DNA from 2 places in the Micromonospora sp. NPDC007230 genome. Region 2 is predicted to be linked to the other one. Evidence: predicted binding sites of a transcription regulator. Region 2 holds the regulator's gene; the other holds the start of a gene.
What was found. The regulator HrcA, encoded in region 2, represses chaperone genes, less so after heat shock. The targets are predictions, from matches to a motif close to GGTTNGCACNCTCNNNNNGAGNGTGCNAACC.
Positions count from the first base shown of each region.

Region 1: the regulator HrcA is predicted to act here: its motif matches at 8,025-8,055, upstream of groES (co-chaperone GroES).

Region 1 is NZ_JBIAFE010000001.1:90,466-105,324, reverse strand. Features, by position in the region: gene ACFYML_RS00500 (ABC transporter ATP-binding protein) at 1-1,452, shown strand, start outside; gene ACFYML_RS00495 (ROK family protein) at 1,484-2,665, opposite strand; gene ACFYML_RS00490 (sugar ABC transporter permease) at 2,691-3,950, opposite strand; gene ACFYML_RS00485 (ATP-binding cassette domain-containing protein) at 3,947-4,771, opposite strand; gene ACFYML_RS00480 (sugar ABC transporter substrate-binding protein) at 4,879-5,973, opposite strand; gene ybaK (Cys-tRNA(Pro) deacylase) at 6,178-6,657, opposite strand; gene ACFYML_RS00470 (methyltransferase domain-containing protein) at 6,709-7,929, opposite strand; gene groES (co-chaperone GroES) at 8,189-8,503, shown strand; gene groL (chaperonin GroEL) at 8,574-10,220, shown strand; gene ACFYML_RS00455 (molybdopterin-dependent oxidoreductase) at 10,339-11,970, shown strand; gene ACFYML_RS00450 (WhiB family transcriptional regulator) at 12,263-12,646, opposite strand; gene ACFYML_RS00445 (LuxR C-terminal-related transcriptional regulator) at 12,900-13,715, shown strand; gene ACFYML_RS00440 (DUF5319 domain-containing protein) at 13,734-14,144, opposite strand; gene guaB (IMP dehydrogenase) at 14,343-14,859, shown strand, end outside.
Region 2 is NZ_JBIAFE010000026.1:69,792-84,650, reverse strand. Features, by position in the region: gene ACFYML_RS29495 (PhoH family protein) at 1-472, opposite strand, end outside; gene ACFYML_RS29490 (serine hydrolase domain-containing protein) at 611-1,981, opposite strand; gene ACFYML_RS29485 (histidine triad nucleotide-binding protein) at 2,003-2,353, opposite strand; gene ACFYML_RS29480 (SDR family NAD(P)-dependent oxidoreductase) at 2,446-3,207, shown strand; gene ACFYML_RS29475 (16S rRNA (uracil(1498)-N(3))-methyltransferase) at 3,232-3,966, opposite strand; gene dnaJ (molecular chaperone DnaJ) at 3,968-5,110, opposite strand; gene hrcA (heat-inducible transcriptional repressor HrcA) at 5,184-6,206, opposite strand; gene ACFYML_RS29460 (DUF4870 domain-containing protein) at 6,466-7,104, shown strand; gene hemW (radical SAM family heme chaperone HemW) at 7,148-8,371, opposite strand; gene ACFYML_RS29450 (enoyl-CoA hydratase-related protein) at 8,391-9,176, shown strand; gene ACFYML_RS29445 (hypothetical protein) at 9,308-10,174, shown strand; gene ACFYML_RS29440 (MOSC domain-containing protein) at 10,274-10,918, opposite strand; gene ACFYML_RS29435 (carbohydrate ABC transporter permease) at 11,016-11,846, opposite strand; gene ACFYML_RS29430 (carbohydrate ABC transporter permease) at 11,846-12,829, opposite strand; gene ACFYML_RS29425 (sugar ABC transporter substrate-binding protein) at 12,826-14,118, opposite strand; gene ACFYML_RS29420 (GlsB/YeaQ/YmgE family stress response membrane protein) at 14,348-14,629, opposite strand.

The DNA of each region.
Region 1 (14,859 bases), on a different contig from region 2:
GAGTTCGTCGAGCGGGTGCTCGCCCTGCCGCTGGCCACGGTGGAGCGCGCCGGCACCGGCGACCTGCTCACCCGCACCTCCCGGGACGTCGCGGCGCTCTCCCGGACGGTGCGGTTCGCCGTGCCGGAGACGCTGATCTCGGCGGTCACCGTGCTGCTGATCCTCGGCGCGTTGCTGCTGACCGGCCCGCTGCTGGTGCTGCCCGCGCTGCTCGCGGTCCCGGTGCTGGTCGCCGGCACCCGGTGGTACCTGCGCCGTGCGCCGGCGGGCTACCTGCGGGAGAACGCCGCGTACTCGGACATCACCGACGGGATCAACGAGGTGGTGGAGGGCTCCCGGACCACCGAGGCACTGCGTCAGCAGGCCCGCCGCCGGGCCCGCACCGACGCGGACATCCGCCGGTCGTACGCGGCCGAGAAGTACACCCTCTACCTGCGCACGGTCTTCTGGCCGGTGGCCGAGTTCGGGTACGTCGTACCGGTGGTGGCCACCCTGCTCATCGGCGGCTGGTTTTATCTCAAGGGCTGGGTGAGCCTCGGGCAGGTCACCGCCGCCACCCTCTACGCCCAGCAACTGGTGGATCCGGTCGACCGGCTCCTCGCCTGGCTGGACGAGCTGCAGGTCGGCGGCGCCTCGCTGGCCCGGCTGCTCGGGGTGGCGGCCGACCCCACCGCCGAGCCGGCCGACGCCCCGGCGGCGTCCACCGGTCGCGGGCCGGGGCGGGGTGACGGCCGGGTGGCCGCCCACGACGTCCGGTACGCCTACCGGACGGGACACGACGTGCTGCACGGCGTGACCCTGGTGCCCCGGCCCGGGGAGAAGCTGGCCATGGTGGGCCCGTCCGGCGCGGGGAAGTCCACGTTGGGGCGGCTGCTGGCCGGGGTGCACCCGCCCCGCTCCGGCTCGGTCACCGTGGACGGCCGTCCGCTCACCGGCCTGCCCCTGGCCGAGCTGCGCAGCCACGTCGCACTGGTCAGCCAGGAGCACCACGTCTTCATCGGCTCCCTGGCCGAGAACGTGGCGATGGTCCGGCCGGACGCGGAGCCGGCCCAGGTACGCGCCGCACTGGTCGCCGTCGACGCGCTGGGCTGGGCGGAGGCGTTGCCGGACGGGCTGGACACCCTGGTCGGGGCGGGCGGGCACCCGCTCTCGCCCGCCCAGGCGCAGCAGCTCGCGCTGGCCCGGCTGGTGCTCGCCGACCCGCACACGCTGGTGCTGGACGAGGCCACCTCGCTGATCGATCCGCGCGCCGCCCGGGCGCTGGAGCGCTCCCTGGCCGCCGTGCTGGCGGGGCGGACGGTCATCGCCATCGCGCACCGGCTCTTCTCCGCGCACGACGCCGACCGGGTGGCGGTGGTGGAGGACGGCCGGATCACCGAGCTGGGCTCGCACGACGAACTGGTCGCCGCCGGCGGCTCGTACGCCGCGCTCTGGCGCTCCTGGCACGGCTGAGGGCTAGAAGTTCACCCGCCGGGGTGATCGGTCAGCCGACGTCGAGGGGGTCGGCGAGGAGGCGGTCGAAGGCCAGCTCGGCGGCCCCGATCAGCGCCGCGTCCGCGCCGAGCTTGGGCGTACGCAGCCGCACGTGCTCGAGGCAGGCGGGCAGCCCGTTGGAGTTGAGCCGGCTGCGGACCTGGGCGGCGGCGGCCAGGTAGAGGTCGCGCATGGTGCCGCCGAAGATGACCATCTCCGGGTTGAAGATGTTGACCAGGTTGGCCACCCCGAAGCCGAGCCAGTCACCGGCCTGCCGGACGGCGACCTGGGCGCGGGCGTCACCCCGGTCGGCCGCGTCGAAGACGGCCAGCATCGCGTCCCGGCCCCGGGCGTCGGAGCGGCCGGCGGCCCGGAGCAGCCCGTGCTCGCCGATCTCGGTCTCCCAGCAGCCCCGGCGGCCGCACTCGCAGCGGGCCCCGTCGCGGACCACCACCATGTGGCCGACCTCGCCGCTGTAGCCGCCGTGCCCGGTGAGCCGCCGGCCGCCGGCGATGATGCCGGCCCCGACGCCGACGTCCCCGTACAGGTAGATGACGTTGTCGCAGCCGGCCGCGACGCCTCGGGCGTGCTCGGCGAAGGCGGCCACGTCCGCCACGTTGCCGACGGCGATCGGTACGTCGGTGCCCAGTTCGGCGGCGAGTGCCGCGCCGATCGGCTCGTCCACCCAGCCGGTGGTCGGGCTCAGCCGGACCAGCCCGTCCTCCCGGCGGACCATGCCGCAGACGGCGACACCGGCCCCGATGCAGATGGAGCCCGCCGGCACCGACTGGTGCATCTCCTTGACCGCGCCGGCCAGCAGCGGCGCGGCCTCGCCGGCGACCAGGTTGCGGGGCCGGTCCAGCTCCCGGCGGTCGAGCACCACACCGCCGAGACCGATCCGCGCGGCCCGCAGCCGGTCCACCTCCACGCTGTACGCGTACGCGTAGACCCGGGCCGACTCGGGCCGGACGACCAGCGAGGGTCGTCCGGCCCGGCCGGTCTCCTTCGGCGCCCCCTCGCTGACCAGACCGGCGCCAGCCAGGTCGGCGGTCAGCGCGCCGATGGTGCTGCGGTTCAACCCCAGGGCGGTGGTCAGCTCGGCGCGGGTGGTGGCGCCGTGCACGTGCACGTAACGCAGCAATGCGCCCAGGTTCTGCCGACGGATCTCGTCCTGGCTCGGTCCTGCGCGCATTGCCACAGCCATTTCCGTAAGCGGTTCAGCGGGTGCCGGTGGCGGCGGCCCGCCGCCGGGACAGTGCGTCGATGGTGGCGGCGCCGAGCAGGACGATGCCGGTGACCACGTACTTGACGCCTGAGCTGTATCCCATCAGGCCCATCCCGTTGTCAATGACGGCGATCACCGCACCGCCGAGCACCGCGTCGAGCACCCGGCCCTTGCCGCCGAAGAGGCTCGTGCCGCCGATGACCGCCGCGCCGACGGCGTAGAGCAGGACGCTGCTGCCACCCGTGTTCGGGTCGACCGAGTTGGCCCGGCTGGCCGCGACGATGCCGCCGATGGCCGCCATGGCGGAGCAGATCACGAAGACCGAGATCCGGATCCGGTCGACGTTGATGCCGGCGCGGCGGGCCGCCTCCCGGTTGCCGCCGACGGCGTAGACGTGCCGGCCGTAGCTGGTGCGCTGGAGCACGAAGGTCCAGACGATCAGCAGCACCGCGATGACCGGCACCACGATCGGTACGCCCTTGAGTGAGGTGATCAGGACGTTGCGGCTGCGCTCCAGGTTGAGGATGAAGACGGCGGCACCCAGGATCAGCGCCAGCGCGCCGATCCGGGCGAGGACCACCGCGATCGGGTCGGTCAGCAGGCCACGGACGGAGCGCTGGCGGTGCCGGAGCAGTTGGACCGCCGCGTAGCCGGCGACGCCGACGGCGGCGAGCAGCCAGCCCACCGCCGGGGGGAGGTTCCGGTTGGCGATGGCCAGCAGCACGTCGTCCCGCACCGAGATGTTCTTGCCCTCCTCCACGAGCATCAGCGCGATGCCCTGGAAGGCGAGGAAGCCGGCGAGGGTCACCACGAAGGAGGGGATGCCGACCTTCGCCACCAGCAGGCCGAGCAGCGTGCCGATGACCACACCGGTGGCGATCGCGGCGAGCACCGCCACGTACCAGGGGTAGCCGAACACGGTCACCACGTTGGCCAGCACGGCGGCGCAGACCCCGCTGGCGAAGCCGGCGGAGAGGTCGATCTCGCCGAGCAGCAGCACGAAGACCAGCCCCATCGAGATCAGGGTGATCGCCGCGCCCTGGGTGAACAGGTTGGCAAAGTTGCCGGCGGTGAAGAACGACGGGCGCACGATCGAGAAGGCGGCGCAGAGCAGGACGAGCATGCCGACGGCGGGGAGCGCGCCGATGTCGCCACCGCGTACCCGGCGCCAGTAGTTGTGGAGGTGGCTGCCGACGGTCGGTGCCGGCGCGACGGCGGCGGGGCCTTCCTTCTGCACGGCGGTGGTGGTCATCGGAGGGCTCCTGGGGTCGTGTCGGCGGGCTCGGCGCCGTTGCCGTTGCCGCCCGGCGCCGAATCGGCGGCGAGGCCGAGGCTGCCGGAGCGGCCGGCGGTGATCAGCTCGACCACCTGCGAGTGGGTGATTTCGGTGGTCTTCACCTGGGCGACCATCTGGCCGAGGTAGAGCGCGGCGATCCGGTCGGAGACGGCGAAGACGTCGTTCATGTTGTGCGAGATGAGCACCACCGCCAGGCCGTTGTCGGCCAGCCGGCGGACCAGTTCGAGCACCTGGGCGGTCTGCGCGACGCCGAGCGCGGCGGTCGGCTCGTCCAGGATGACCAGCTTGCTGTTCCACAGCACCGCCTTGGCGATCGCCACGGTCTGGCGCTGGCCACCGGAGAGGCTGGAGACGTGCTGGCGCAGCGACTTCACCGTACGGACGCTGAGCCCGGCCAGGGTCTCCGCGGCCATCTGCTCCATGGTCGGCTCATCGAGCACGATGCCACTGCGCTTCTCCCGGCCGAGGAACATGTTCTGCACGATGTCGAGGTTGTCGCAGAGCGCGAGGTCCTGATAGACGACCTCGATACCGAGCGCGGCGGCGTCTCGGGGGCCGTGGATGCCCACCGGCTGGCCGTTAAAGAGGAACTCGCCGGCATCCGTGGGGTAGATGCCGCTGATGCACTTGACCAGGGTCGACTTGCCGGCGCCGTTGTCGCCGACCAGCGCGGTCACCTCACCGGCGTGGGCGGCGAAGGCGACGTTGCGCAGCACCTGGACGGGACCGAAGCTCTTGTCGATCCCGCGTAGTTCCAGCAGGGGGCTCGCGGACACGGGGGTCTCCTTTGGACGGAGGGGAGGTCTCGGGTCCCGTCCGGAATGCTGCCCGGCACGGGATCGTCCCGTGCCGGGCAGCACTGCCTGAAGCGGGGTACGGAAGGTCAGCTGATGCCGGCGTCGGCGCACAGCTTTGCGTACGCCCCGGTGCAGAGCTCTTCCTTGGTCACATAGCCGTCGGCCACGACGTCCTTGACGTTGTCCTTGTAGATCGCCTTCGGCTCCAGCAGCACGGCCGGCACGTCCCGGCCGCTCTCCGGGTCCTTGACGGTCTGGCCGGTGTCCTTCGTCTTCCCCTTGGCGAGACCGATGGCCAGGTCCGCGGCGGCGTCGGCCTCCTGCTTGACCGCCTTGTAGACGGTCATGCACTGGTCACCGGCGAGGATGTTCTGCAGGCCCGGGGCGGTGGCGTCCTGGCCGGTCACCGGGACCTTGCCGTTGAGCTTGTTCTTCTTCAGCACCGAGATGGCCGCGTTGCCGAGGCCGTCGTTGGCGGCGAGCACCCCGTCGATCTTGCCGCCGGCCTTGGTGAGCTGCTGCTCGAAGATCGTGGCGGCCTGGGCGTTGTCCCACTCCGGCACGGAGTCGTCGGCGGCCTTGGTGTACTCCTTCGAGTCGAACTTCGGCTTGAGCACCGAGTCGTACCCGTTCTTGAACAGGGTGGCGTTGTTGTCGGTCGGCGAGCCGTTGAGGTAGGCGATCGCCGGGTTCTTGGCGCCCTTGTCGGTCAGGCACTTGCTCAGGCCCTCGCCCTGGAGCTTGCCGACCGCCTCGTTGTCGAAGCTGACGTAGTACTGCGCCGACCCGCCGAGGGTGAGCCGGTCGTAGTCGATGGTGGCTACGCCCTGGGACTTCGCCTTGTCCAGGACGGCCTTGCCGGTGCCGGAGTCCAGGTTGACGATCATCAGGACGGTCACGCCGTTGGTGATCATCTGGTCCGCGATGGTCTGGAACGCGGTCTTGTCGTTCTGGGCGTTCTGGATGTCGGAGTCAACGCCCGCGGCGTCGAAGGCCGCCTTGAGGTACTTGCGGTCCGCGGTCTCCCAGCGGGCGGAGGACTTGCTGTCCGGGAGGATGACGCCGATCTTCGGCTTCTTGGCGCTGCCGGCCTGGTCGGAACCGCCGTTGTCGCCGCAGGCGGCCATGCTGCCGGTGGCCAGCAGGCCGACGGCGGCGAAGGTGAGGAAGCCCTTGCGCATGTGCACGGGTCCTTTCCGGGGGTGGGGGAGTGGTCGATGGTTTGTTGTGTCCGGCAACGTATTCCCGTATGCGTGACGAGCGCAAGACTGCCGAGGTCGGTAGTTTGTTGGCGGCGGTAACAATTCAGCAACGCCACTGTCACCCGGCTGAGAGCGCTCCCCGCACGAGGTGCGGGAACGCCCGTGGAGCGACTCCGGGGTGGATCAGGCGGCGGCGATCGGCGCGGTGACGGCGTCGGTCAGCGCGACCAGATCAGCCGGGGCGAGTTGCAGTTGCAGGCCGCGGCGACCCGCCGAGACGTAGACGGTCGGGTGGTCCAGGGCGGACGCGTCCACCACCGTGGGCAGCCGCTTGCGCTGACCCAGCGGGCTGATCCCGCCGCGCACGTAGCCGGTGGCCCGCTCGGCCACGACCCGGTCCGCCATGGTCGCCCGCTTGCCGCCCGCCGCGGCGGCCAGTGCCTTGAGGTCCAGCTCCCCGGTGACCGGCACGACCGCCACGGTCAGCCCGCCGTCGACCTCGGTGACCAGGGACTTGAACACCCGCTCCGGCGGCACCCCGAGGGCCGCCGCGACCAGCGCGCCGTAGTTCGGCGCGTCCGGCGAGACCTGGTACGGGTGGGTGCTGTGGCTGATCTTGCGCTTGGCCAGCAGCGCCGTCGCCGGAGTGCCCTGTCCCGCCATGCCCGACAAGCTAACCCCGCCCGGGCCGGCGGGGCGAGTCGAAATCCCGGCTCAGCCCGGCACCGGCTGGCAGATCAGCACGGTCGGCGCGCCGCCCACCCGGGTGAGCATCAGGCTGGCCGCCGCCTTGCCGGCGAGCTTCAGGTCCCGGCGCAGCTGCTCCGGCTCCAGCGCCGAGCCGCGCTTGAGGATCTCGACCCGGCCCACGCGGCGCTCGCGCAGCAGGGCGCGCAGCCGCTTCAGCGAGAACGGCAGCACGTCGGTGACCTCCAGGCAGCGGGCGTACGGGGTGGCCACCGGCGCGTCGGCGTACAGGTAGGCGATGCTCGGGTCGGCGAGTGTCGCGGACAGCTCCGCGGCCAGCTCGGCGACCAGGTGCGCGCGGACCACCGCCGGGTCGGGGTCGTACACGTACCGCCGGACCGCGCCCACCGGCGCCTCGGCGTCGCCGGAGCCGGTGAGCTGATGGCAGGGCGCCGCTCCGCTGCCGGCGGCGTGGAGCGGGGGCCCTTCCGTCAGCACGGTCGCGCGGCGGGGCACCTCGGCCAGCTCGCCGCACCAGAGGGCGGCCTCGACCAGGTCGCCGGCCACGCTGACCCACTCCGCCTCGGCGCCCGCCGGGATCAGCGCGTGGTCCAGCCCGGGGGCCACCTTCACCACGGTCCGCGGCACCCGCTCGGCCAGCCCGGTGACGAAATCCCAGGGCGGCGAGTAGGCGTTCGGATCGAAGATCCGCCGCCCGGTGCCGGCCGCCCGTCGCGCCGGGTCGCAGAAGACCGCGTCCACCCGGGTCACGTCGAACGCCGTCGCGTCCCCGCACTCGACGGTGAACAGGTCGGCCAGCCCGGCCGCCTCGGCGTTCGCGGCGGCCATCGCGGCGGTCGCCGGGTCGGCCTCCACCCCGTACACCCGGATGCCGGCGCGGGCGGCGGCGAGTGCGTCGGCGCCGAGGCCGCACCCCAGGTCGGCGAGGGTGCGCACGCCGGCGGCGCGCAGCCGCGCGGCCCGTCGGTCGGCGACCACCCGGCGGGTGGCCTGCTCCAGCCCGGGGCGGGTGAGGAACATGCCGGCGGCCTCGGGCCCGAACTTGCCGACCGCTCGGCGGCGCAGCTCGGCCTGGGTGAGCGCGGCGGCGGCCAGCCCGGCCGGGAACCCCGCCGAGCGGAGCCGGGCCGCCGCGGCCAGCGGGTCGCCGCCGGCCACCTCGGCGGCCGCCGCGAGGGCGGCCGACCCCTCGGGGGTACGCAGCGCGGCGAGCTGGTCGAGATCCACCCGCCCATTCTCCCGCCGGGGGCGAAGGTGTGGGCGACACGGGGCCGTTCCGTTGGCACTCTCCTTGACGGAGTGCTAGCCGAGGAATAACCTGCGATTAGCACTCTCACCCTGAGGGTGCCAACGCCCGGGCCCTGGTGTCCGGGGGTTGAACGCCAGGCGGACCGGCACCCGCGACGACGGCCCCGCCCGGTGGCATGTGGCAGATTGACGCCGGTCGGCGTGTCGACCGGCAACGAAACCAGTACCCCAGGAGGGTATGCCCGTGACTACCGCGACCAAGGTTGCGATCAAGCCGCTCGAGGACCGGATCGTGGTCCAGGCGAACGAGGCTGAGACCACCACGGCGTCGGGCATCGTGATCCCCGACACCGCCAAGGAGAAGCCGCAGGAGGGCACCGTCCTCGCTGTCGGCCCGGGCCGGATCGACGACAAGGGCAACCGCGTTCCGATCGACGTGAAGGTCGGCGACACCGTCCTGTACTCGAAGTACGGCGGCACCGAGGTCAAGTACGCCGGCGAGGAGTACCTGGTGCTCTCCGCCCGCGACGTCCTCGCGGTCATCGAGAAGTAAGCAACCGATCAGTGTCGTTGCCCCGGTCCGGCTCGCCGGGCCGGGGCAGCGTCGCTTCGAAGGGATACCGATGGCGAAGATCCTCAGCTTCTCGGACGACGCTCGGCACCTGCTCGAGCACGGTGTCAACGCTCTCGCGGACGCGGTCAAGGTCACCCTCGGCCCGCGCGGGCGCAACGTCGTCCTGGACAAGAAGTTCGGTGCACCGACGATCACCAACGATGGCGTGACCATCGCCAAGGAGATCGAGCTCACCAACCCGTACGAGAACCTCGGCGCGCAGCTGGTCAAGGAGGTGGCGACCAAGACCAACGACGTCGCCGGCGACGGGACCACCACCGCGACCGTGCTGGCCCAGGCGATGGTCCGCGAGGGCCTGCGCAACGTCGCGGCCGGCGCCAACCCGGCCGGCCTCAAGCGGGGCATCGACGCGGCGGCGAACAAGGTCTCCGAGGCCCTGCTCGGCCGGGCCGTCGAGGTGGCCGACAAGGAGTCGATCGCGCACGTCGCGACGATCTCCGCGCAGGACGCCACCATCGGCGAGCTGATCGCCGAGGCGATGGAGAAGGTCGGCCGCGACGGTGTCATCACCGTCGAGGAGGGCTCCGCGCTCACCACTGAGCTGGAGGTGACCGAGGGCCTCCAGTTCGACAAGGGCTTCATCTCGCCCAACTTCGTCACCGACGTGGAGGGGCAGGAGTCGGTCCTGGAGGACCCGTACATCCTGATCACCACCCAGAAGATCTCGGCGATCGAGGAGCTGCTGCCGCTGCTGGAGAAGGTCCTCCAGCAGAACAAGCCGCTGCTGATCATCGCCGAGGACGTCGAGGGCCAGGCGCTGTCCACCCTGGTGGTCAACGCGATCCGCAAGACCCTCAAGGTCTGCGCGGTGAAGGCTCCCGGCTTCGGCGACCGCCGCAAGGCGATGCTGCAGGACATGGCGATCCTGACCGGTGCCGAGCTGGTCGCCCCGGAGCTGGGCTACAAGCTCGACCAGGTCGGTGTGGAGGTGCTCGGCACCGCCCGCCGCGTGGTGGTCGACAAGGAGACCACCACCGTCGTCGACGGTGGCGGTCGGGCCTCCGAGGTCGCCGACCGGGTCGCCCAGATCCGCAAGGAGATCGAGGCCTCGGACTCCGAGTGGGACCGGGAGAAGCTGGCCGAGCGGCTGGCGAAGCTCTCCGGTGGCATCGCGGTCATCAAGGCGGGCGCGGCCACCGAGGTCGAGATGAAGGAGCGCAAGCACCGCATCGAGGACGCCATCGCGGCGACCAAGGCCGCGGTGGAGGAGGGTACGGTCCCGGGCGGCGGCGCCGCTCTGGCCCAGATCCTGCCGGCGCTCGACGACGACCTCGGCTTCACCGGTGACGAGAAGGTCGGCGTCTCGATCGTGCGCAAGGCGCTGGTCGAGCCGCTGCGCTGGATCGCCCAGAACGCCGGCCACGACGGCTACGTGGTGGTGCAGAAGGTCGCCGGCAAGGAGTGGGGCCACGGCCTCGACGCCGCCAAGGGCGAGTACGTGGACCTGGTCAAGGCCGGCATCATCGACCCGGTGAAGGTGACCCGCAACGCGGTCACCAACGCCGCCTCGATCGCCGGCCTGCTGCTCACCACCGAGAGCCTGGTGGTGGAGAAGCCGGAGAAGGCCGAGCCGGCCGCCGGCGGTGGGCACGGCCACGGCCACGGTCACGGCCACCAGCACGGCCCGGGCTTCTGATCCCCCGTACGGCCTGAGTCAGGGCACACCGCCCACGCGGTGTGCCCTGATCCGTATCTGCTTACGGAACGCTGACGTGGCTGGCGGTCGGCCGCTGGGCGCGCCCACACTGGTCGGCGTGAGCAGCATGTCCCGCCGCCGGGCGGCGCTGGCCGGGGTCACCGCCGCGGCCGTGGCGATCGGCTCGGCCGAGCCGGTGGCCGTCCTCACCGGCCCCAGCTCGGCGCCACTGATCGCAGTCGGCGGCCTGGTGGTCGACCTGGTGCCCGAGCCGCTCAAGCAGTTCGCCATCGCGCTCTTCGGCCGGTACGACAAGATCGCCCTGCTGGTCGGGACGGCGGTGCTGCTGGCCGCGTTCGCCGCGCTGCTCGGCGTGCTCGCGGCCCGGCGACTCTGGACCGGCCCGGCCGGCATCGCCGGGTTCGCCGCCCTCGGGGTGGCCGCCGCGCTGACCCGGGCCGGCGCGGACGCCGCCGACGCGCTGCCCTCGCTGGTCGGCGGCGGGCTGGGGGCGCTGACGCTCTGGGCCTTCGTCGCCGGCCCGCTGCGGGTGGATCCCGGGCCGGCGGCCCCGGACGCACCACACCGGGCCACCTCACCCGGGCCCACCCCACCCCCGGCCGTCGCCGCGCTCGCGCGGGAGGAGCCCGTCGCGGGGTGGGAGCCGCTGGAGCGCGGCGACCCGGGGCCGCGGCGGCGGTTCCTGCGCGACGTCGGCCTGCTGGCCGGGACGGCGGCGGTGGCCGGGCTCGGCGGGCACTGGCTGGCCGGCCGGCGGGGCGTCTCGGCGGCCCGGCAGGCGGTGGCCCTGCCCACCCCGGTGGCGCCCGCCCCGCCGGTGCCGGCCGGCGCGGACCTGTCGGTGAGCCGGCTCGCCCCCTACGTGACCCCGAACCGGGAGTTCTACCGGATCGACACCGCCCTGGTGGTGCCGCAGGTGGACCCGGCGACCTGGCGGATGCGCATCCACGGCCGGGTACGCAAGCCGATCGAGTTGAGCTTCGCCGACCTGCTCGCCCGGCCGATGGTCGAGCGCTACGTGACGTTGGCCTGCGTCTCGAACGAGGTGGGCGGGGACCTGATCGGCAATGCCCGGTGGCTCGGCGTACCGATCAAGGAGTTGCTGGACGAGGCCGAGCCGGAGGAGGGCGCGGACCAGGTGGTCGGGCGCTCGGTCGACGGCTGGACCTGCGGCACCCCGACGGCGGTGCTGCGGGACGGCCGCGACGCGCTGCTCGCGGTCGGCATGAACGGCGAGCCGTTGCCGGTCGAGCACGGCTTTCCGGTGCGCATGGTGGTGCCCGGGCTCTACGGGTACGTCTCGGCGTGCAAGTGGGTGACCGAGCTGGAGCTGACCCGCTTCGCCGACTTCGACGCGTACTGGGTGCCGCGCGGGTGGTCGGCGCAGGCGCCGATCAAGACCCAGTCGCGGATCGACACGCCGCGCCCGCGCAACCGGCTCACCGCCGGCCCGGTCACGGTCGCCGGGGTGGCCTGGGCGCAGCACCGGGGCATCCGGACCGTCGAGGTACGCGTCGACGGCGGGCCCTGGCAGCAGGCGACGCTCGCCCCGGCGGTCTCGGTGGACACCTGGGTGCAGTGGTCGTGGCGCTGGGCCGCCACCCCGGGCGAGCACACCCTCCAGGTACGCGCCAGCGACGCCGACGGCGAGACCCAGCCGGGGGAGCAGCGGCCGGTCGCGCCGGACGGGGCCACCGGCTGGCACACGGTACGGGTCACCGTCGGCTGAACCGGCCGACGGACGCCGGGTCGATCTCCACGACGGGCACGTGCGCGGCGAGGGTGGCCGCCGCGGGTGGCTGGCGGCGCGGGGCCGGAGAGACTCTGCTCGCTCGCTGTGGAGCTGATGTCGTGAACGACTCACGCGCGTGCCGAGTCGTTCGTGATGTCAGCTCGAAAGGGAGCGGGAACCTGCCTCCCCGCGCGGAGCCGGCGTCGCCTGGCGGGTCCGGCCCGACGGCGCACACACGACGCCGCGCCCGGAGTTCGGGACGCGGCGTCGGGATGGTCGGTTCGGCCGGTCAGGCGACCTTGCGCTGTTCCGGCACGGTGGATCTGTGCGGTTGGCCGAGCCGGGCCTCCAGCCGGGCCACGTCGACCCGGGTGTGCCGGCGGTCGGCGAGGTCCTCCCAGCCGAGGGCGAGCAGTCGGAGCCGCTCCGCCTCGCTGAACCCGCCCCACACGCCGTACGGCTCGCGGACCGACAGGGCGTGGGCGGCGCACTCGGCCCGTACCGGGCAGGCCCGGCAGACGGCCTTGGCACCGGACTCGCGGCGCAGCCGCGAGGAGCCGCGCTCCCCGTCGGGGTGGAAGAACTGAGCGCTGTCCCTCCCCCGGCAGGCACCGAGCCGCTGCCAGTCCCACAGGTCGACAATGGGTCCAGGCAGTCTGCGTACGTTCGACATCAGCACCCCTCCTCCCGCGCGGCACCGCGGAGAATCCTTCGTGGCCAGCTACCGGTCGGCGGTCCGCGCGGGACACCCGTTTCCGGCCTGACCCCTCGTACCCGGGCTGTCCCGCGCTCACACATCTTTGATCGAAAACCTCGGACGGTTGGTGGCATATGCCCCATCTGTCGGAAAAGTTCTGATGATTGCCCGGAACCTCCTCCTGACCCGACCCCGCCGTGGTCTGCTCTGAGGCGGAGAGGAGACGACTGTGCGTAGCGTTCTCGTATGCGTTCGGACACCAATCGCGGCCCAGCACCTGGCCTCCGCGGCGGCGCGGCTCGGGCTGTCCGGCGTCGTCCGGACGGCGGTCTCCGATCCCGAGGTGATGTTGCGGCTCGCCGAACGTCCCGTCGACGTGGTGCTCGCCGACACCGCCCTCACCCGGCCGGACAGCGCGGGCTTCGTCCGACGGGTGCTCGCCCGGGCGCCCCAGGCCGCCGTGCTGCTGCTCGGAACCGAGGAGTCGGAGGCGGCGGCGGCCACCATCAACGCCGGAGCGCGTGGGCTGATCCAGGGCGCCGACCATGATCTGACCAGCGCGGTGGCGAAGGCCCTGCTGCTGCTCGCCGCTCCCGGACGGGCGGCCAAGCACCGGGTGACCGACCCGGCCCGGGACACCGCGGCGGTCGGCGGGACCGCACGCTCGGCCGCGCCGGGGCGTACCCCCGCCGGGTCGGCGCCGGCCTGGTCGGCGGGCCCGCCGGAGGTGCCGGGCGGCGCGCCCACGGTGGTGCCGGTGCAGCGGGGCGAGGACGCCCCCGATTCGGCCGATGCCGAGCCGGCGCCGGCGGGCGGTCCGCAGCGTGCCACGCCCAACGCCCGCAGCGCCATCGGGCTGACCGAGCGGGAGCTTCAGGTGCTGCTCGGCATGGCCGAGGGGAAGAGCAACGCGGAGATCGGGCGGGAATTGTTCGTCTCGGAGGACACCGTCAAGACGCACGCCCGCCGGCTGTTCCGCAAGCTGGGCGCCCGGGACCGGGCGCACGCCGTGGCCGCGGGCTTCCGCGCCGGTCTGGTCGCCTGAGCGGCACCGGCCCGGCGGTCAGTCCTCGGCCGACGGGTCGTCCTCGGTGCCCTCGGTCAGGGTGTCGTGCACGCCGTCCGCGTAGCCCCGGGCGTAGTCCCAGCTGACGTAGTGGTCCGGGTCCGGGTCGTAGGCCGGCTCGTGCACCCGCGGCCGCCCGGAGTTGAGCAGGTGGCGCAGGTTGCCCCGGAGCAGGTCCCAGTCGAAGTAGTGCGGCTCGCGGCAGTCCTCGCACTCGATGACCAGGCCACGCACCCCGATCGGCTGGAGCAGGGCCTGGTAGATCTCCAGGTCGGCGAGGTCCTCCAGGACGTCCTGCCGCTCGACCTCGGTCAGCGGGTCGAGCGGGTCGTCCTCGCGCGGGTCGTGCAGGCTGGCAGCCGGATCGGCCGGGTCGCCGTTGAACGGGTCGATGGGCTCGTCGTGCACCCCCTCACCGTAGTCCCCGCCACACCGAAAAGTCCGCCCCCGGGACTCCCTGTGGCGCCGCCTACCCTGGCCCGCCGCTGCCGGGACCCGCGTTGGTTGGTGGGTACGATGAAGCGACGCGCCGTCATCTCGGCGTGCGCCGGTCCAGGCGCGCGCCGCCTCGCTGAAGCCCGTCCGAAACAGCTCAGGGGAGCAATCGTGGAGAATTCGCCCAGCACCGACCTTACTGCCGGCGTCGACGGCGGCGAGCTGGGCGGTCACCTGCCCGAACTGCCGGCCGGCTCGGCGCGGGTGGTGCCGCTCGGGCTGACCTTCGACGACGTGCTGCTCCAGCCCGGCGAGTCGGACGTCGTCCCGAGCCGGGTGAACACCCGCACCAAGCTCACCCGCACCGTCGAGCTCAACATCCCGCTGCTGTCCAGCGCGATGGACACCGTCACCGAGGCGCGGATGGCGATCGCCATGGCCCGCCAGGGCGGCATCGGTGTGCTGCACCGCAACCTCTCCGTCGAGGACCAGGCGCTCCAGGTCGACCTGGTGAAGCGCTCCGAGTCCGGCATGATCACCAACCCGGTGACCGCCAGCCCGGACGACACCCTCCGCGAGGTCGACTCGCTCTGTGGCCGCTACCGCATCTCCGGCGTACCGGTGGTCGACGGGCAGGGCGAGCTCGTCGGCATCGTCACCAACCGCGACATGCGCTTCGTCTCCGACC
Region 2 (14,859 bases):
GGACCGCCTTCGCCATGGCCAGGTAGGTCTTGCCGGTGCCGGCGGGCCCGATGCCGAAGACGATCGTGTTGGCGTCGATCGCGTCGACGTACCGCTTCTGCCCGAGCGTCTTGGGACGGATGGTGCGGCCGCGCCGGGAGAGGATGTTGAGCGTCAGGACCTCGGCGGGCCGCTCGGTGCTGCCCTGCTCGAGCATGCCGACGGTACGCCGGACGGCGTCAGTGGTCAGGGTCTCGCCTTTCTCGATCAGTTCGAGCAGCTCGCTGAAGAGGCGCTCGGCGAGGGCGTTGTCCGCGGGCGCGCCGGTGATGGTGATCTCGTTGCCCCGCACGTGGACGTCACTGTTGACCGAGCGTTCGACGAGTCGCAGGATCTCGTCGCCCGCGCCGAGCAGGTTCACCATGATCTTCTGGTCGGGGACCGTGATCCTGGTCTGCACCCGGGGCGGGTCGGGAGGTGGGGTGCCGGTCATAGGTCGGGCCGTCGGGCCCTGCGCCACCTGCTCTCGATCTCGGTGCCGGGCCCTGCTGGCACGGCGGTCGGACGTTACGCCCATCGTATCGGGTCAACACCGGCCGCACCGCGTGCATTTCCGCCGGTAGGAGATCAACTACCGGCGGAAGTCGTACCGGTCGAAGGTCTCCTGGTGGCGGGTGAAGCGGTAGGTGGCCCAGTGCATCCGGACCACCGCGCCCCGCTCGTCGCGGGTCAGCCGGAGCAGCTCGCCCACCTCCCGGCCGGCCACGGTCCGGAACACGTCCGGCCGGTCCGGGAGCGGGGCGAAGACCGCCGGCGGCTTGCCGGCCGGGTCGTCCGCGCCCCGGGCCCGCAGCGTCCCGTCGTGCCAGGAGAAGAGGTACTCGAAGCCCTCACCCCACCAGCGGCCCAGCACCCCGCGCAGGTGCGCCGGGGCGGGCGGGCCCGGGCGCCACGGCTCGATCTCCGCCGGGTCGTGCTCAACGGCGGCGGCGAGCAGCTGGTGGGGCAGCTCGAACACCGGCACGCCCGTGCCGGACGAGCCGAGCACGGCGCAGCCCATCGCGCCGGCCGTGCCGTCCCCACCACGTCGGCCGTACACGGCGGCCAGGAAACCGGGCATCGCCCCGTCGTGCCCCACGTGCACCACCCGTTGCGGCTGCGGCACCAGGATCAGGCCGAGCCCGAAGCCGGCGGCCCACACCGTCTCGTCGGTCGTGGTGAGCGGCCAGCGCATCTCGTCGAGGGTCGCCGGGGCGAGCACCGCGCCGGCCGGGTCCAGCGCCGCCGGGTCGGCCAGGAAGGCGGCCCAGCGCGCCATGTCCGGCGCGGTGCTCCACATCTGCGCCGCCGGGGCCACCGCGCCGAAGTCGGTCGGCGGTTCCGGGTGCGCCTCGTCGGAGTACGCGTCGACCAGGAACCCGGTGGCCGCCCGCTCGCCCGGGGTGAGGCCGGTCCCGGTCAGCCCGAGCGGGACGAGCACCCGCTCGGCGAGCGCCTCCGCCCAGGTGCCGCCCCGCAGCCGGGCGACCAGCTCGCCGAGGAGGGCCATACCCAGGTTGGAGTAGTGGTAACGGCGGCCGGTCGGCAGCACCCGCTCCACCCGGGCCAGGTCGGCGAGCAGCTCGTCGACGCCGGGCGCCCGCAGGCTGTCCCAGACGTCGCCGTGCGGCTCACGTTGCAGGCCGGCGGTGTGCGACAGCAGCCGGCGTACGGTCAGCTCGCCGTGCGCCGGCAGGTCGAGGTGCCGCCCGATCGGGTCGTCCAGGTCGAGCAGCCCGTCGTCGCGGCACTGCATGACCAGCACGGCGGTGAAGGTCTTGGTGACCGAGCCGATCCGGAACACCGTCTCCGGGCCGAGCGGGCGGTCGTTGCCGGTCCCGCCGACCGTGCAGGTCCAGAGCGGCCGGTCCGCCCGGTGCAGGGCGGCCGAGACCGCTGGGATCCGCCCCTGGACCTGCGCCTGCCGCACCATCCGGTCGAGCCGGTCATGCACGGTGATCATGCGTGCAGTCTAGGGACGGCCTCAGTGGCAGAGCATCGGGCCGAGCGGCGCCCCGCCGAACACGTGCGCGTGCACGTGGAAGACCTCCTGGCCGGCGTACGCCCCGGTGTTGAACATCAGCCGGAAGCCGTCGGCGAGCAGCCCCTCCTCCTCGGCCACCGTGGCGGCCGTGGCGAGCACCTCGCCGGCCAGCCCGGGGTCGCCCTGGGCCAGGGTGGCCACGTCCGCGTAGTGCTCCTTGGGGATGACCAGCACGTGCGTCGGCGCCTGGGGGTTGATGTCCCGGAAGGCGAGGGTGGTGGCGGTCTCCCGCACGATGGTGGCCGGGATCTCCCCGGCGACGATCCGGCAGAACAGGCAGTCGGTTCCCATTCGGGCAGTGTAAGGAGGCGGCCCTGTTGACGGGTTCCGCCTGGGCGGGCCCGTTGTCAGCCGGCGCGGCCCGGTGCGGCACGATGGCGCGCATGACGGGACGGGCGGTACTGGTGACGGGGGCCTCGCGCGGCATCGGGCGTGCGGTGGCGCGGGCGTTCGCGGCAGGCGGGGACCGGGTGGCGATCCACCACCGGGACTCGGCGGAGCTGGCCGAGCGGGTACGCGCCGAACTGCCCGGCGAGGGCCACGTGGTGGTACGCGCCGACCTGACCGACCCGGACGCCGTCCGGGCGATGGTCGACGCGGCGGCGGAACGCCTGGGTGGGCTGGACGTGCTGGTCAACAATGCCGGCGTGTACGGCCCCCGGGACCTGCCGCACCCGGTCTTCGGCAACACCTACGAGCAGTGGCGCGAGCAGTGGCGGCTGGTGCTGGAGACCAACCTGACCGGGGCCGCCAACGCCACCTGGTGCGCCGCCCAGCACATGCGCGCGGGGGGTGGCCGGATCGTCAACGTCTCCTCGCGGGGCGCCTTCCGAGGCGAGCCGGAGCAGCCCGCGTACGGGGCGAGCAAGGCCGGGTTGAACGCGCTCGGTCAGTCGCTGGCGCTGGCTCTGGCCCCGTACGGCATCGCGGTGGCCACGGTGGCGCCCGGCTTCGTCGAGACGGACATGACCACCACCCACCTCAGCGGCGAGCGCGGCGACGCGATCCGGGCGCAGAGCCCGTTCCGGCGGGTGGCGCGCCCCGAGGAGATCGCCGCCGCGGTGCACTGGCTGGCCAGCCCCGAGGCCGAGTGGGCCTCGGGCACCATCGTCGACCTCAACGGCGCCTCCTACCTGCGCAGCTGACGACGGCAGAGCCCGATCCCTGATCTACCAGCGGCCGAGTCGGGCGGCGAGCACGCTGAGGGCGGCGACGCCGGCGGTGGAGGTACGCAGCACCGAGGGACCGAGCCGGACGGTACGCGCGCCGGCCTCGCGGAAGGCGGACAGCTCGGCCGGGGCGATGCCGCCCTCCGGGCCGACCAGCAGCACGATCTCGCCGGTCTCCGGCAGCTCGGCGCTGGCCAGCCGCTCCTCGGCCTCCTCGTGCAGCACGAACGCGGCGGCCGCCCCGGCGATCCGCAGAGCCACCGTCGGGGTCGACTCGTCGGGCGTACCGGCCACGATCGGCAGCCAGGCGCGGCGGGCCTGCTTGGCCGCCTCCCGGGCGGTGGCCGCCCACTTCTCCCGGGCCCGTACGCCCCGGTCGCCGCGCCACTGCACGACCGAGCGGGACGCCGCCCAGGGCACGATCTCGTCCACCCCGACCTCGGTCATCGCCTGCACGGCCAGCTCGCCCCGGTCGCCCTTGGCGATGCCCTGCACCACCACGAGCCGGGGGACGGACGCGTCGACGTACCCCCGGGAGGTGACCGCCAGGTCGAGGGTGCCCCGGCCGACGGCGGTGACCACCGCGGCGGCGGTGCCGCCCCGGCCGTCGGCGAGCAGCAGCTCCTCGCCGACCCGCAGCCGCTGCACCGTGGCGGCGTGGTGCCCCTCCGGGCCGTCGAGCGTCAGCGTGTCACCGGTGGGCAGCGCCTCGACCAGGAACAGCGGCGCCGACACCTCAGGCGTGCCCGTTGAAGGCGTCACGCATCCGGGAGAAGAAGCCGCCCTGCTTGGTCAGCTCGGCGACCTCCTCGCCGCGGGTCTTGGCGAACTCGCGCAGCATCCGCTCCTGGTCGGCGTCGAGCTTGGTCGGGGTGCGCACGTCGAGGTGGACGTAGAGGTCGCCCCGGCCGGTGCCGCGCAGGTGCGGTACGCCCCGGGCGCGCAGCCGCAGCGTGCTGCCCGGCTGGGTGCCGGACTTGACGTCCACCGTCTCCTCGCTGTCCAGCGTCTTGATGGTCAGCCGGGTGCCGAGCGCGGCGGCGGTCATCGGCACGGTGACCCGGCAGTGCAGGTCGTCGCCCTTGCGGGAGTAGACGTCGTGCGGCCGCTCGTGGATCTCCACGTAGAGGTCGCCGGCGGTGCCGCCGCCGGGGCCGACCTCGCCCTGCTGGGCCAGCCGGATCCGCATGCCGTCCTCGACCCCGGCCGGGATCTTGACGGTGAGCGAGCGGCGGGTCCGCACCCGGCCGTCGCCGGCGCAGGTCGGGCAGGGGTGCGGGATGGTGGTGCCGTAGCCCTGGCAGACCGTGCACGGCCGGGCGGAGACCACCTGGCCGAGGAAGGTCCGCTGCACCGACTGCACCTCACCCCGGCCGCCGCACGCCTCGCAGGTGGCCAGGTGGGTGCCGGCCGCGGTGCCCGCGCCGGAACAGGTGGTGCAGAGCACCGCGGTGTCGACGGTGATCGGCGCCTCGACACCGAACGCGGTCTCGTGCAGGTCCAGCTCCAGCCGCAGGATCGCGTCGGCGCCCGGCCGGGTACGCGGGCGCGGCCCCCGGCTGCCGCCGGCCGCCCCTCCGAAGAACGCGTCCATGATGTCCTGGAACCCGACGAACGGGCCGGCGCCGCCCGGGCCGCCCGGACCCGCGCCCCCACCGCCGGGCGCGAGCGGGTCGCCGCCCAGGTCGACGATCTGCCGTTTCCGGTCGTCCGAGAGGACCTCGTACGCGGCGTTGATGTCCTTGAACTTCTCCTGTGCCTCCGGATCCGGATTGACGTCCGGATGGAACTGCCGCGCCAGCTTGCGGTAGGCACGCTTGATCTCGTCGTCGGAGGCGTCCCGGCTCACGCCGAGAATGCCGTAGTAGTCCCTGGCCACTGCGTTCCGTGTCCTCATGTTCGTCTCGCGTTGCGCGGTCGTCGGCCACTTTCCGGCCGGCGGCCCTGACTGGTCAGTTCTGGGCCAGCAGATCGCCCACGTAGCGTGCCACGGCCCGCACTGTGGCGATGGTGCCGGGGTAGTCCATCCGGGTCGGTCCGAGCACGCCGAGTCCACCGACGATGGTGCTGCCGGGGCCGTAGCCGGTGCTGACCACGGAGGCGGCGCGCAGGTTGTCGATCTCGTTCTCGTCGCCGATCAGCACCCGGGTGGTGCTCGGCTCGGCCTCACCGATGAGCTTGAGCAGCACGACCTCCTCCTCGAGCGCCTCGAGGATGGGGCGCAGCGAACCCTGGAAGTCCAGCAGACCACCCCGGGTGAGGTTGGCGGTGCCGGCCAGCGCGATGCGCTCCTCGTGCCGCTCGACCAGCGTCTCCAGCAGCACGCTGGAGAGCGTGGCCATGGCCGGGCGCAGCTGCGGCGAGGACTCGTCCACCAACGCCTGGACCAGCGGCGGGGTGTCCGCCAGCAGGGTGCCGACCAGCTTCTCGTTGACCAGCCGGCGCAGGTCGGTGACGTCGTCGGCGGGGAGCGGCCCGGGCAGCTCGACCAGCCGCTGCTCGACCCGCCCGGTGTCGGCGATCATGACCACCATCAGCCGGGTGGTGGAGATCGGCACCAGTTCCAGGTGGCGCACCTTGGAGCGGGCCAGGCTCGGATACTGCACCACGGCGACCTGCCGGGTGAGCTGGGCCAGCAGCCGGACCGTGCGGTGCACCACGTCGTCCAGGTCGACCGCGCCGACCAGGAAGCGCTCGATGGCCCGGCGCTCGGCGGGGCTGAGCGGCTTGACCCGGGAGAGCCGGTCGACGAAGAGCCGGTAGCCGCGGTCGGTGGGCACCCGGCCGGCGCTGGTGTGCGGCTGCCGGATGTAGCCCTCCTCCTCCAGCACCGCCATGTCGTTGCGGACCGTGGCCGGGGAGACGCCCAGCTGGTGCCGCTCGACCAGGGCCTTGCTGCCCACGGGCTCCTGCGTGGCGACGTAGTCCTCGACGATCGCGCGCAGCACGGCGAGCTTGCGGTCGTCGAGACCCATCTCCCCACCTCCTGACGCGCCTCGGCCCGCCGGCGCGCGTCGCCACCCGATTGGATCAACGGCACGCGGTGCCGACTGAGCGTCTGGCACTCGACTGTAGCGAGTGCCAGTCTACGTCGGCGTGCCCGCCGACGCGATGATCAGCGACGGACCCCCGGTGCGGGCCGCCACGCAGTCACGCCCCCTGGGCCGAACAGCCGGACATCCCGGGCGATCTCCCCCTGGCGCGCCCTTGCCCACGGGACCTACCGTGACGTCCATGACTGAACCTCCTCGCCCTCCGGGAGCGGGGGACTCCGGCGCCCAGCCGCCGGAGGCGACCCCGCCGTCGGCACCGTTCGGCTCGTCGGCGGACGAGCCCCCCACCGCACCACTGTCCGGCGCACCGGCGGGGGGCGACTATCCCCCGCCCGGTGGCTATCCGCCGCCCTCCGGCGGCCAGCCGCCGTCGGGTGGCTACCCACCTCCGGGCGCTCATCCTCCGCCGGGCGGCCACGCCGCGCCCGGCGCCGGCTACCCGACCGGCGGCGGGTATGGGCCGCCCGCCGGCTACGCCAACAACGAAGACAAGACCTGGGCCCTGGTCGCGCACTTCGGCGGCGCGGCGGCGATGTTCATCAGCGCCGGGGTGCTGGGTTGGCTCCCGCCGCTGGTCTCGATGCTGGCCCGGGGCAACCAGTCCCCGACCGTGCGCCAGCACGCGGTCGCGGCGCTCAACTTCCAGCTGCTCTGGTCGATCGTGGGCCTCGTCGGCTGGATCCTGAGCTGCATCCTGATCGGCTTCCTCGGCGTCGGCGCGGCCGTCATCCTCGGGGTGGTGTTCGGCATCCTCGCCGGGGTCAAGGCCAACGAGGGCCAGCTCTACCAGTATCCGATGAGCCTCAGCCTGATCAAGTGACCCTGACCCGGCCGACCTCCGGGTCGGCCGGGTCCGGCATCGCTCAGGGCAGCAGGTCGCGGACCACCGCGTCGGCCAGCAACCGGCCGCGCAGGGTCAGCACGGCCCGGCCGGCCGTGTACGCGCCGGGGGCCAGCAGGCCTTCGGCCAGCGCCCGCTCGGCGCCGGCCCGGCCGGCCGAGCCCAGCACGTCCAGCGGCAGGCCGGCGGCGAGCCGCAGCCGCAGCATCACGTCCTCCATGTGCGCCTCGTCCCGGGTGAGCAACTCCCGGGCCAGGCCGGGCGACTCCCCGGCGGCCAGGCGCTGCGCGTACGCGGTGGGGTGCTTGACGTTCCACCAGCGCACGCCGCCGACGTGGCTGTGCGCCCCCGGGCCGAGGCCCCACCAGTCGGCACCGGTCCAGTAGAGCAGGTTGTGCCGGCACCGGGCCGCCGCGGAGCGCGCCCAGTTGGAGACCTCGTACCAGGAGAAGCCGGCCGCGTCGAGGGCGGCCTCGGCGGCCAGGTAGCGGTCCGCCGCCACGTCGTCGCTCGGGTACGGCAGCTCGCCGCGGCGCATCCGCGCGGCCAGCCGGGTGCCGTCCTCCACGATCAGGGCGTACGCGCTGACGTGGTCCACGCCCGCCGCCACCACCTGCTCCAGCGAGGCGGCGAAGTCCTCGGCGGTCTCCCCCGGCGTGCCGTAGATCAGGTCCAGGTTCACGTGGTCGAATCCGGCGTCCCGCGCCTCCAGGGCGGCGGCGGTGGCCCGGCCGGCGCTGTGCCGCCGGTCGAGGACGGCCAGCACCCCGGGCGCGGCGGACTGCATGCCGAGCGAGATCCGGGTGTAGCCGGCCGCCCGCAGCGTCTTGAGCGACTCCGGGGTGACCGACTCGGGGTTGGCCTCGGTGGTCACCTCGACGTCGGCGGCCAGCCCCCAGGTGCGGTCGATGCCGTCCAGGATCCGGGCCAGGTCGTCGGCGGGGAGCAGGGTGGGCGTGCCGCCGCCCACGAAGACGGTGTCCACCCGGGGCGGCGGGCTGTCGTCCAGCACCCGGCCGGCGAGGGCCAGCTCGGCCAGGACCGTGTCGGCGTAGCTCTCCCGGCTGGCCCCGCCGCCCAGTTCGGCCGCCGTGTACGTGTTGAAGTCGCAGTAACCGCACCGGCTGGCGCAGAACGGGACGTGCACGTACACCCCGAAGCCGCGGGCGCCGACGGCGCGGCGGGCGGCAGGGGGCAGCGATCCGTCCCGCGGGACGGATTCGCCTTCTGGAAGGACGCCGGGCATGGCCACTAGTGTGCCCGGCATGACCTCTCCGGACGCTCTCGTGCGGGTCGCCACGGCCCGTGGGGTGACCACCCTCACCCTGGACAGCCCGCACAACCGCAACGCGCTCTCCACCCCGCTGATGACCGAGCTGCTGGCCGGGCTCGCCGCGGCGGTCGCCGACGACGCGGTCCGGGTGATCGTGCTGGACCACACCGGGCCGGTCTTCTGCTCCGGGGCGGACCTCAAGGAGACCGCCGCCGCGTACGCCAGCGGGACGGTGCCGGCCGGGATGCTGGGCGACGTGCTGGTGGCGGTCCGGGAGTGCCCGAAGCCGGTGCTGGCGAAGGTGGCCGGGCCGGCGCGGGCCGGTGGGCTGGGGCTGATCGCCGCGGCCGACCTGGCGGTCTGCGCCGAGGCGGCGACGTTCGCCTTCACCGAGGTCCGGATCGGCGTGATCCCGGCGGTGATCTCGGCGACCGTGCTGCCGCGGCTGCACCCCCGGGCCGCCGCCGAGCTGTACCTGACCGGCGACATCTTCGACGGCCGGCGGGCCGCCGAGATCGGCCTGGTCACCGCCGCGGTGCCGGCGGACGACCTGGACGCCGCGGTGGGCCGCTACTGCGCCTCGTTGGTGAAGGGCGCGCCGAACGCCCTCGCCGGCACCAAGGAGCTGCTGCGCCGGCCGGCCGCGACCGACCTGCGCGCGGAGATCGCCGAGTTGGGCACGCGGTCCACCGGGTACTTCCTCTCGGCCGAGGGCCGGGAGGGCGTGGCCGCGTTCCGGGAGAAGCGGCCCGCCGCCTGGGTGCCCACCGGAGACTGAGGCCGACGGGTCTCCGCACGTGGGGCCGAACGCGGTCGGTGGCGGGGCGGTGACGGAACGGGAGACAACCGGTCGGACGACCCGGTTGGTGCGGCACGGGACGTACGCTTGTCGGACTGTCGGGACAGGGGGTGCGGGTGCGAACTCGGGTTGCGGTCGTGGCAGGCGGTGTGGTGGTGGCGGTCGTCGCCCTGCTCGGCGTCTGGTTCGTCACGAAGCAGTTCGGGCAGCACCTCCGCCTGCCGATGGCCAGCCGGACCTGCACCGTGCAGGCCGACGGGCGGGTGGTGCTCAGCGCCGAGCAGATGGCCAACGCGGCCACGATCGCGGCGATCGGGGTGCAGCGGCGGATGCCCGAGCGGGCCGTGGTGGTGGCGCTGGCGACCGCGTACCAGGAGTCGCACCTGCGCAACATCGCGCACGGCGACCGGGACTCGCTGGGCCTGTTCCAGCAGCGCCCGAGCCAGGGCTGGGGCACCCCCGAGCAGGTCCAGGACCCGCGCTACGCGGCGCGGAAGTTCTATGCCGCGCTGAAGAAGGTCCGGGGCTGGGAGGAGATGCGGGTCACCGAGGCCGCGCAGCGGGTGCAGCGGTCGGCCTACCCCGAGGCGTACCAGAAGTGGGCCGACGAGTCGGAGGTCCTCACCCGCGCGCTGCTCGGCGACGCTACCGCCGCGGTGGCCTGCACCGTCGGGCTGACGCCGACGATGCGCGGGCCGGCCGCGGCGACGGCCCTGGTGGAGAGCCTGACCCTGGACTGGGGGCTGTCCGGCCTCACCCCACCGACCGATCTGACCGGGTTCGCCGTCCCGGCGGCGGACAGCCGCAACGGCTGGCGGTACGCCCACTGGCTGGTCTCCCACGCCGACGACCACGGGGTGAAGCGGGTCCGCTTCGGCGACCTGGAGTGGACCGCCGAGCACGGCACCTGGGACAAGGTGAAGGGCAGCCGGGCCGCGTCGACCCAGGTGCTGGCGGAGGTCTTCGCCGCCACGTGACCCGGGCCCGGGCAGCGCGGCCGCCAGCCGGTGCCGACGCCGCCGGCGAGCGCCAGGTGGCCGTCGGTGAGCGGTTGCAGGCCGGCGAGGGCGCGCCGGTCAGCGGCGGGCGGCGCCGAGGCGGCGAAGGACCTTCGCCCGGATCGGCTCGGGCAGCTCCGGCACGTCGGCCAGCCGGGGCAGCAGCTCGGGCTCCAGCGTGGTCGCCCGGAACACCTCGCCGATGGTCACCCCGTGCGCCGGGCGTTCCACCACCTCCACCGGGTCGCCCGCGCCGGTCTCCCCCTCGCGCAGCACCCGCAGGTACGCCCCGGGCGCGGCCCGGACGGTGAACCGCTTGATCAGGTCCGGTACGCCCCAGAAACCGGCGAAGGTGGTGCACGGGGTGCGCGGCCTGGTCACCTCAAGCAGGGCGGAGCCGACCGCCCACCGCTCGCCGATGACCGCCCCGGTGACGTCCACCGCGGAGGTGGTGAGATTCTCGCCGAAGGCGCCCGGACGCAGCGGCCGGCCCAGCTCGGTGGCCCACCAGCCGGCGTCCTCCGCGGCGTACGCGTACACCGCCTGGTCGGGGCCGCCGTGGTGGGCCCGCTCGCCGATGAAGTCGCCGGCGACCCCGTCGAACCGGACCAGCACCGGGCCGTCGACCGGCCGCTTGTCGATCCCGCTGCGGCCGCTCGGGTCGCCCGCCCACTCCGCCTCGGTCACCACGCCGAGGTTCACCGCCGCCAGCCTGCCCGTCATGGCGGTCAGCCTACGGGCACCACGCCGGGCGCAGGAACCGCGCCGAGCGGGGCCCCTGCTCGACGGGACGCGTCAAGCCGGGCCCGTTCCGGGCACCTCAGCCCTTGACCGCCCCGGCGACCAGGCCGGAGACCATCCGGCGCTGCACCAGCAGGAAGAAGACGATCACCGGCAGGGTGAACAGTGTGGAGGCGGCCATCACCGAACCCCAGGCGGTGTCGTCCCGACCGAAGAAGAACGTCATCGCCACCGGCAGGGTGTACTTGTGCTGGTCGTTGACGAAGGTCAGCGCGAAGATCAGCTCGTTCCAGGCGGTGATGAAGGAGAAGATGCTGGTCGCCACCAGCCCGGGCGCGACCAGCGGGAAGAGGATCCGGCGGAAGGTCTGGGCCCGGCTGGCGCCGTCGATCGCCGCCGCCTCCTCCAGTTCCTTCGGCACCGCGGCCACGAAGCCGCGCAGCATCCACACCGCGAACGGCAGCGAGAAGCCCAGGTACGTGAGGATCAGGCTGGGCAGGGTGTTGTAGAGCCCGAGCCGCTGGATCATCAGGAACAGCGGGATGACCAGTGCCTCCAGCGGGATCATCTGGACCACGAGCAGCAGGATCAGGAAGGTGGTCCGCAGCCGGAACCGGAACCGGGCCACCGCGGTCGCCGCGAGCAGCGCGACCAGTCCGCTGAGCAGCACGGTCGCCACCGCGACCAGCACGCTGTTGAGGAAGAAGTCGGTGAACGTCACGCCCGGGATCAGGTTCCCCGTGAGGATCTCCCGGTAGTGCTCCAGGGTGGGCTCGGCCGGCACCGGACGCGGGGTCGCCGAGAAGATCTCCCGGTTGGGCTTCAGCGAGGTGGCCACCATCCAGTAGACCGGGAACGCCGCGAAGAGCGCGACCAGCAGGCCGGCACCGTTGAGGGCGATCTTCTTCACTACTCGTCCTCCTGCCGGAGCACCATGCGGACGTACAGGGCGGTCACCGCGAGCAGGATCAGGGTGAGGATGACCGCGATCGCCGACCCGAGGCCGTACTTGGGCGGCGGCGAGAACGCCTCCGCGTACGAGTAGATCGAGAGCATGAACGTCGACCGGTCCTGGGTGCCGCCGGCCAGCACGAACTGCTGGGTGAAGACCTTGAAGTCCCAGATGGTGGAGAGCACCACCAGGATGCCGAAGACCGGGCGCAGCATCGGGAAGGTGACGGACCAGAAGACCCGCCACGGCCCGGCCCCGTCCACCCGGGCCGCCTCCTGCAGTTCGCTCGGCACGCTCTTCAGCCCGGCCAGCACGCTCACCGCGATGAACGGGAACGAGTGCCAGACGACCACCAGGGTCAGGATCGCGAAGAACAGCAGCGGGTCGTTGAACCAGCCGTAGCCGGTCCAGTCACTGCGCCCGAAGAGCGTGGTGGAGAGCCCGTCCGGCAGCTTGTTGAACAGCCAGGTGACCAGGCCACTGGTGTCGTCGAAAATCCACTTCCAGACGATGGTGCCGGTCAGCGCCGGGGTGGCCCAGGCGAGCATCACGCAACTGGCGACGAAGGTCGCCATCTTCTTGCCGAGGCGGTTGAGCAGCAGCCCGACCAGGGTTCCGATGATCATCGTGAGCACCACGGTCGCCACGGCGAAGAGCACGGTGTTGCGCAGCACGGTGCGGAAGAACGGATCGCCGAGGATCTGCGCGTAGTTGGCCAGGCCCACCCACGGCCACTCGCGGTCCCCCCGCAACTGTCGGACACTGTCCAACTTGTAGAAGGACATCATCACGACCTGACCGAGCGGCCAGAGCAGCAGTACCGCGATGACCGCCAGACAGGGCAGGAGCAACAGGTACGGGAGATGGTCCACCCGGCGGCGGCGCCGCGCAGGGGTCTCCCGCGCGGCGCCCGTCCCGGTGGCCTCGGTCAGCGTCGTCACTTGGCGTTGAGGATGCTTTCCATCTCGGTGGCCGCGTCGGCGGTGGCCTTCTCGACCGTCTTCTGGCCCTTGATGACCGAGCTGTTCATGGCCTGGGTCACCGTCTTGGTCCGGCTGACCTCGACCCACTTCGGGGTGAGCGGGGTCAGCTTGGTGTTCTGCATGGCGGTGGCGAACGCCCCCATCACCTTGTCGTTGGCGTAGTTGCCGCCGCCGACGAGGTCCTTGTAGACCGGGAAGAAGCCGAGGCTGCTGGCGAACTCCTGGTCCTTCTGCTTGCTCAGCAGCACGGTCAGGTAGTCCCAGGCCAGGGCCTGCCGCTTGCTGTCCTTCCACAGCGCGATGTCGGAACCGCCGGCGAAGGCCGGGGCCGGCTTGCCGTCCGGACCCGGGATGGGGAACGTGCCCCACACCTTCTCGATGTCCGGGTTGTCCTTCTTCATCGCGCCGCCCTGCCAGCTACCGGCGAACGCCATGGCGGCGTTGCCGGTGGCGAACTGGGTCCGGGCGTCGACCTCGTTCCAGCCGGCGGCGGCCGGCGGGGCGACCTTGTGCACGGTCACCAGGTCGGTCCAGAACTTGACCGCCCGCTGCGCCTCGGGGGTGTTGTAGCCGGACTTCCAGGTGTCGCCCTGCTTGGTGGCGATCTCCCCGCCGGCGGCCCAGAGGAAGGAGTAGAACGGCAGCTCCGAGTTGCCCGGCAGGGCGATGCCGTACTTGCCCGGCTTCTTGGCCTGCACCGTCTTGGCGGCGGCGACCAGCTCCTCCCAGGTCGTCGGCGGCTGCACGCCGGCCTCGGCGAACCAGTCGGTGCGGTAGTAGATGGCGCGTACGCCGGCGTACCACGGCACGCCGTACTGCTTGCCGTCGAGCTGGGCGTTCTTCACCAGGTCGGGCAGGATGTCCTTGCCCTCGGCCCAGCCGTTGAACTTGTCGGTGACGTCGGCGAGCGCCTCCTGGGCCGCCCAGCCCTGGGTCTCGGTGTTGCCCAGCTCGGTGACGTCCGGTCCTTCCCCGCCGGCCAGGGCGGCCTGGAACTTCTTCGGCGCCTCCAGCCAGGGGATGTACTGCACCACCACGTCGGTCTCGGGGTGCTTCTTCTTGAACTCGGCCTCGACGCTGTCGAGGAACTTGGTCTGGGCGTCGCCGCCCTCGCCCATCATCCAGACCGTCAGCTTGCTGTTGTCCGCGGCCTTCTCGTCGTCCCCGGAGCCACCGCAACCGGCGAGCACCATCGCGGCCGAGGCCACGATGGCGGTGACCGGCGCCAGCCGCTTCCACCTGTTCACGCCTATATCTCCCTCGCGCCGTTTGGCACTAACCTTCTCCGCCGCACCTTAGTAGGAAAAATTCCTTTACGACAGGGGGCAGTGTGTGGGCGGGGGCCTGGCGACGGTATCGCAGCCCGCGGCTCCGGCGGCAGGGGTGACGCCCGGGCAGGTCAGGCCGGACACGCCAGCGGGCGCCCGAACTGGTCGGGCGCCCGCTTCAGCGTTTGTCGGGGGTCGAGGGTGTGGGTCAGTAGCGCGAGACGCTGCGCCGACCACCGATCCCGGCCACCAGGGCCACGGCGATCGCGGCCAGCACCACCTGGACCAGCAACTCCATCCAGTCGACGCCGGCGGTCTCGGTCGCGATGCCCAGGGCCCGGGCCAGCACGGTGCCGAGCAGCGCCGCGCCCACGCCGATCAGCATGTGCAGCCAGATCGGCATGTTCTGACGGCCCGGCACGACCAGGCGACCCAGCGCGCCGACGATCAGACCGACGATGAGCGCGGTGATGATTCCGGTGACGGTCATGGTCGCTCTCCTCCTAAGATCTGCCACACGTTGTCGTGTGTTGTCTGTCGTGACCGCTAAGTTCCCGACCGGCCGAAAACCCAAACCGATCTGCCGCCCGACCGATGGCACCCGGTCGATGCCCGGGCCCGGATCCGTTTCCCCGACGGGACGATTGCACAGGTGGCGCGGGGTGCCGACCCGATCGGACGGTGCGGCGTCCCAGGACGGAAATTCACCTCCGGGTACGC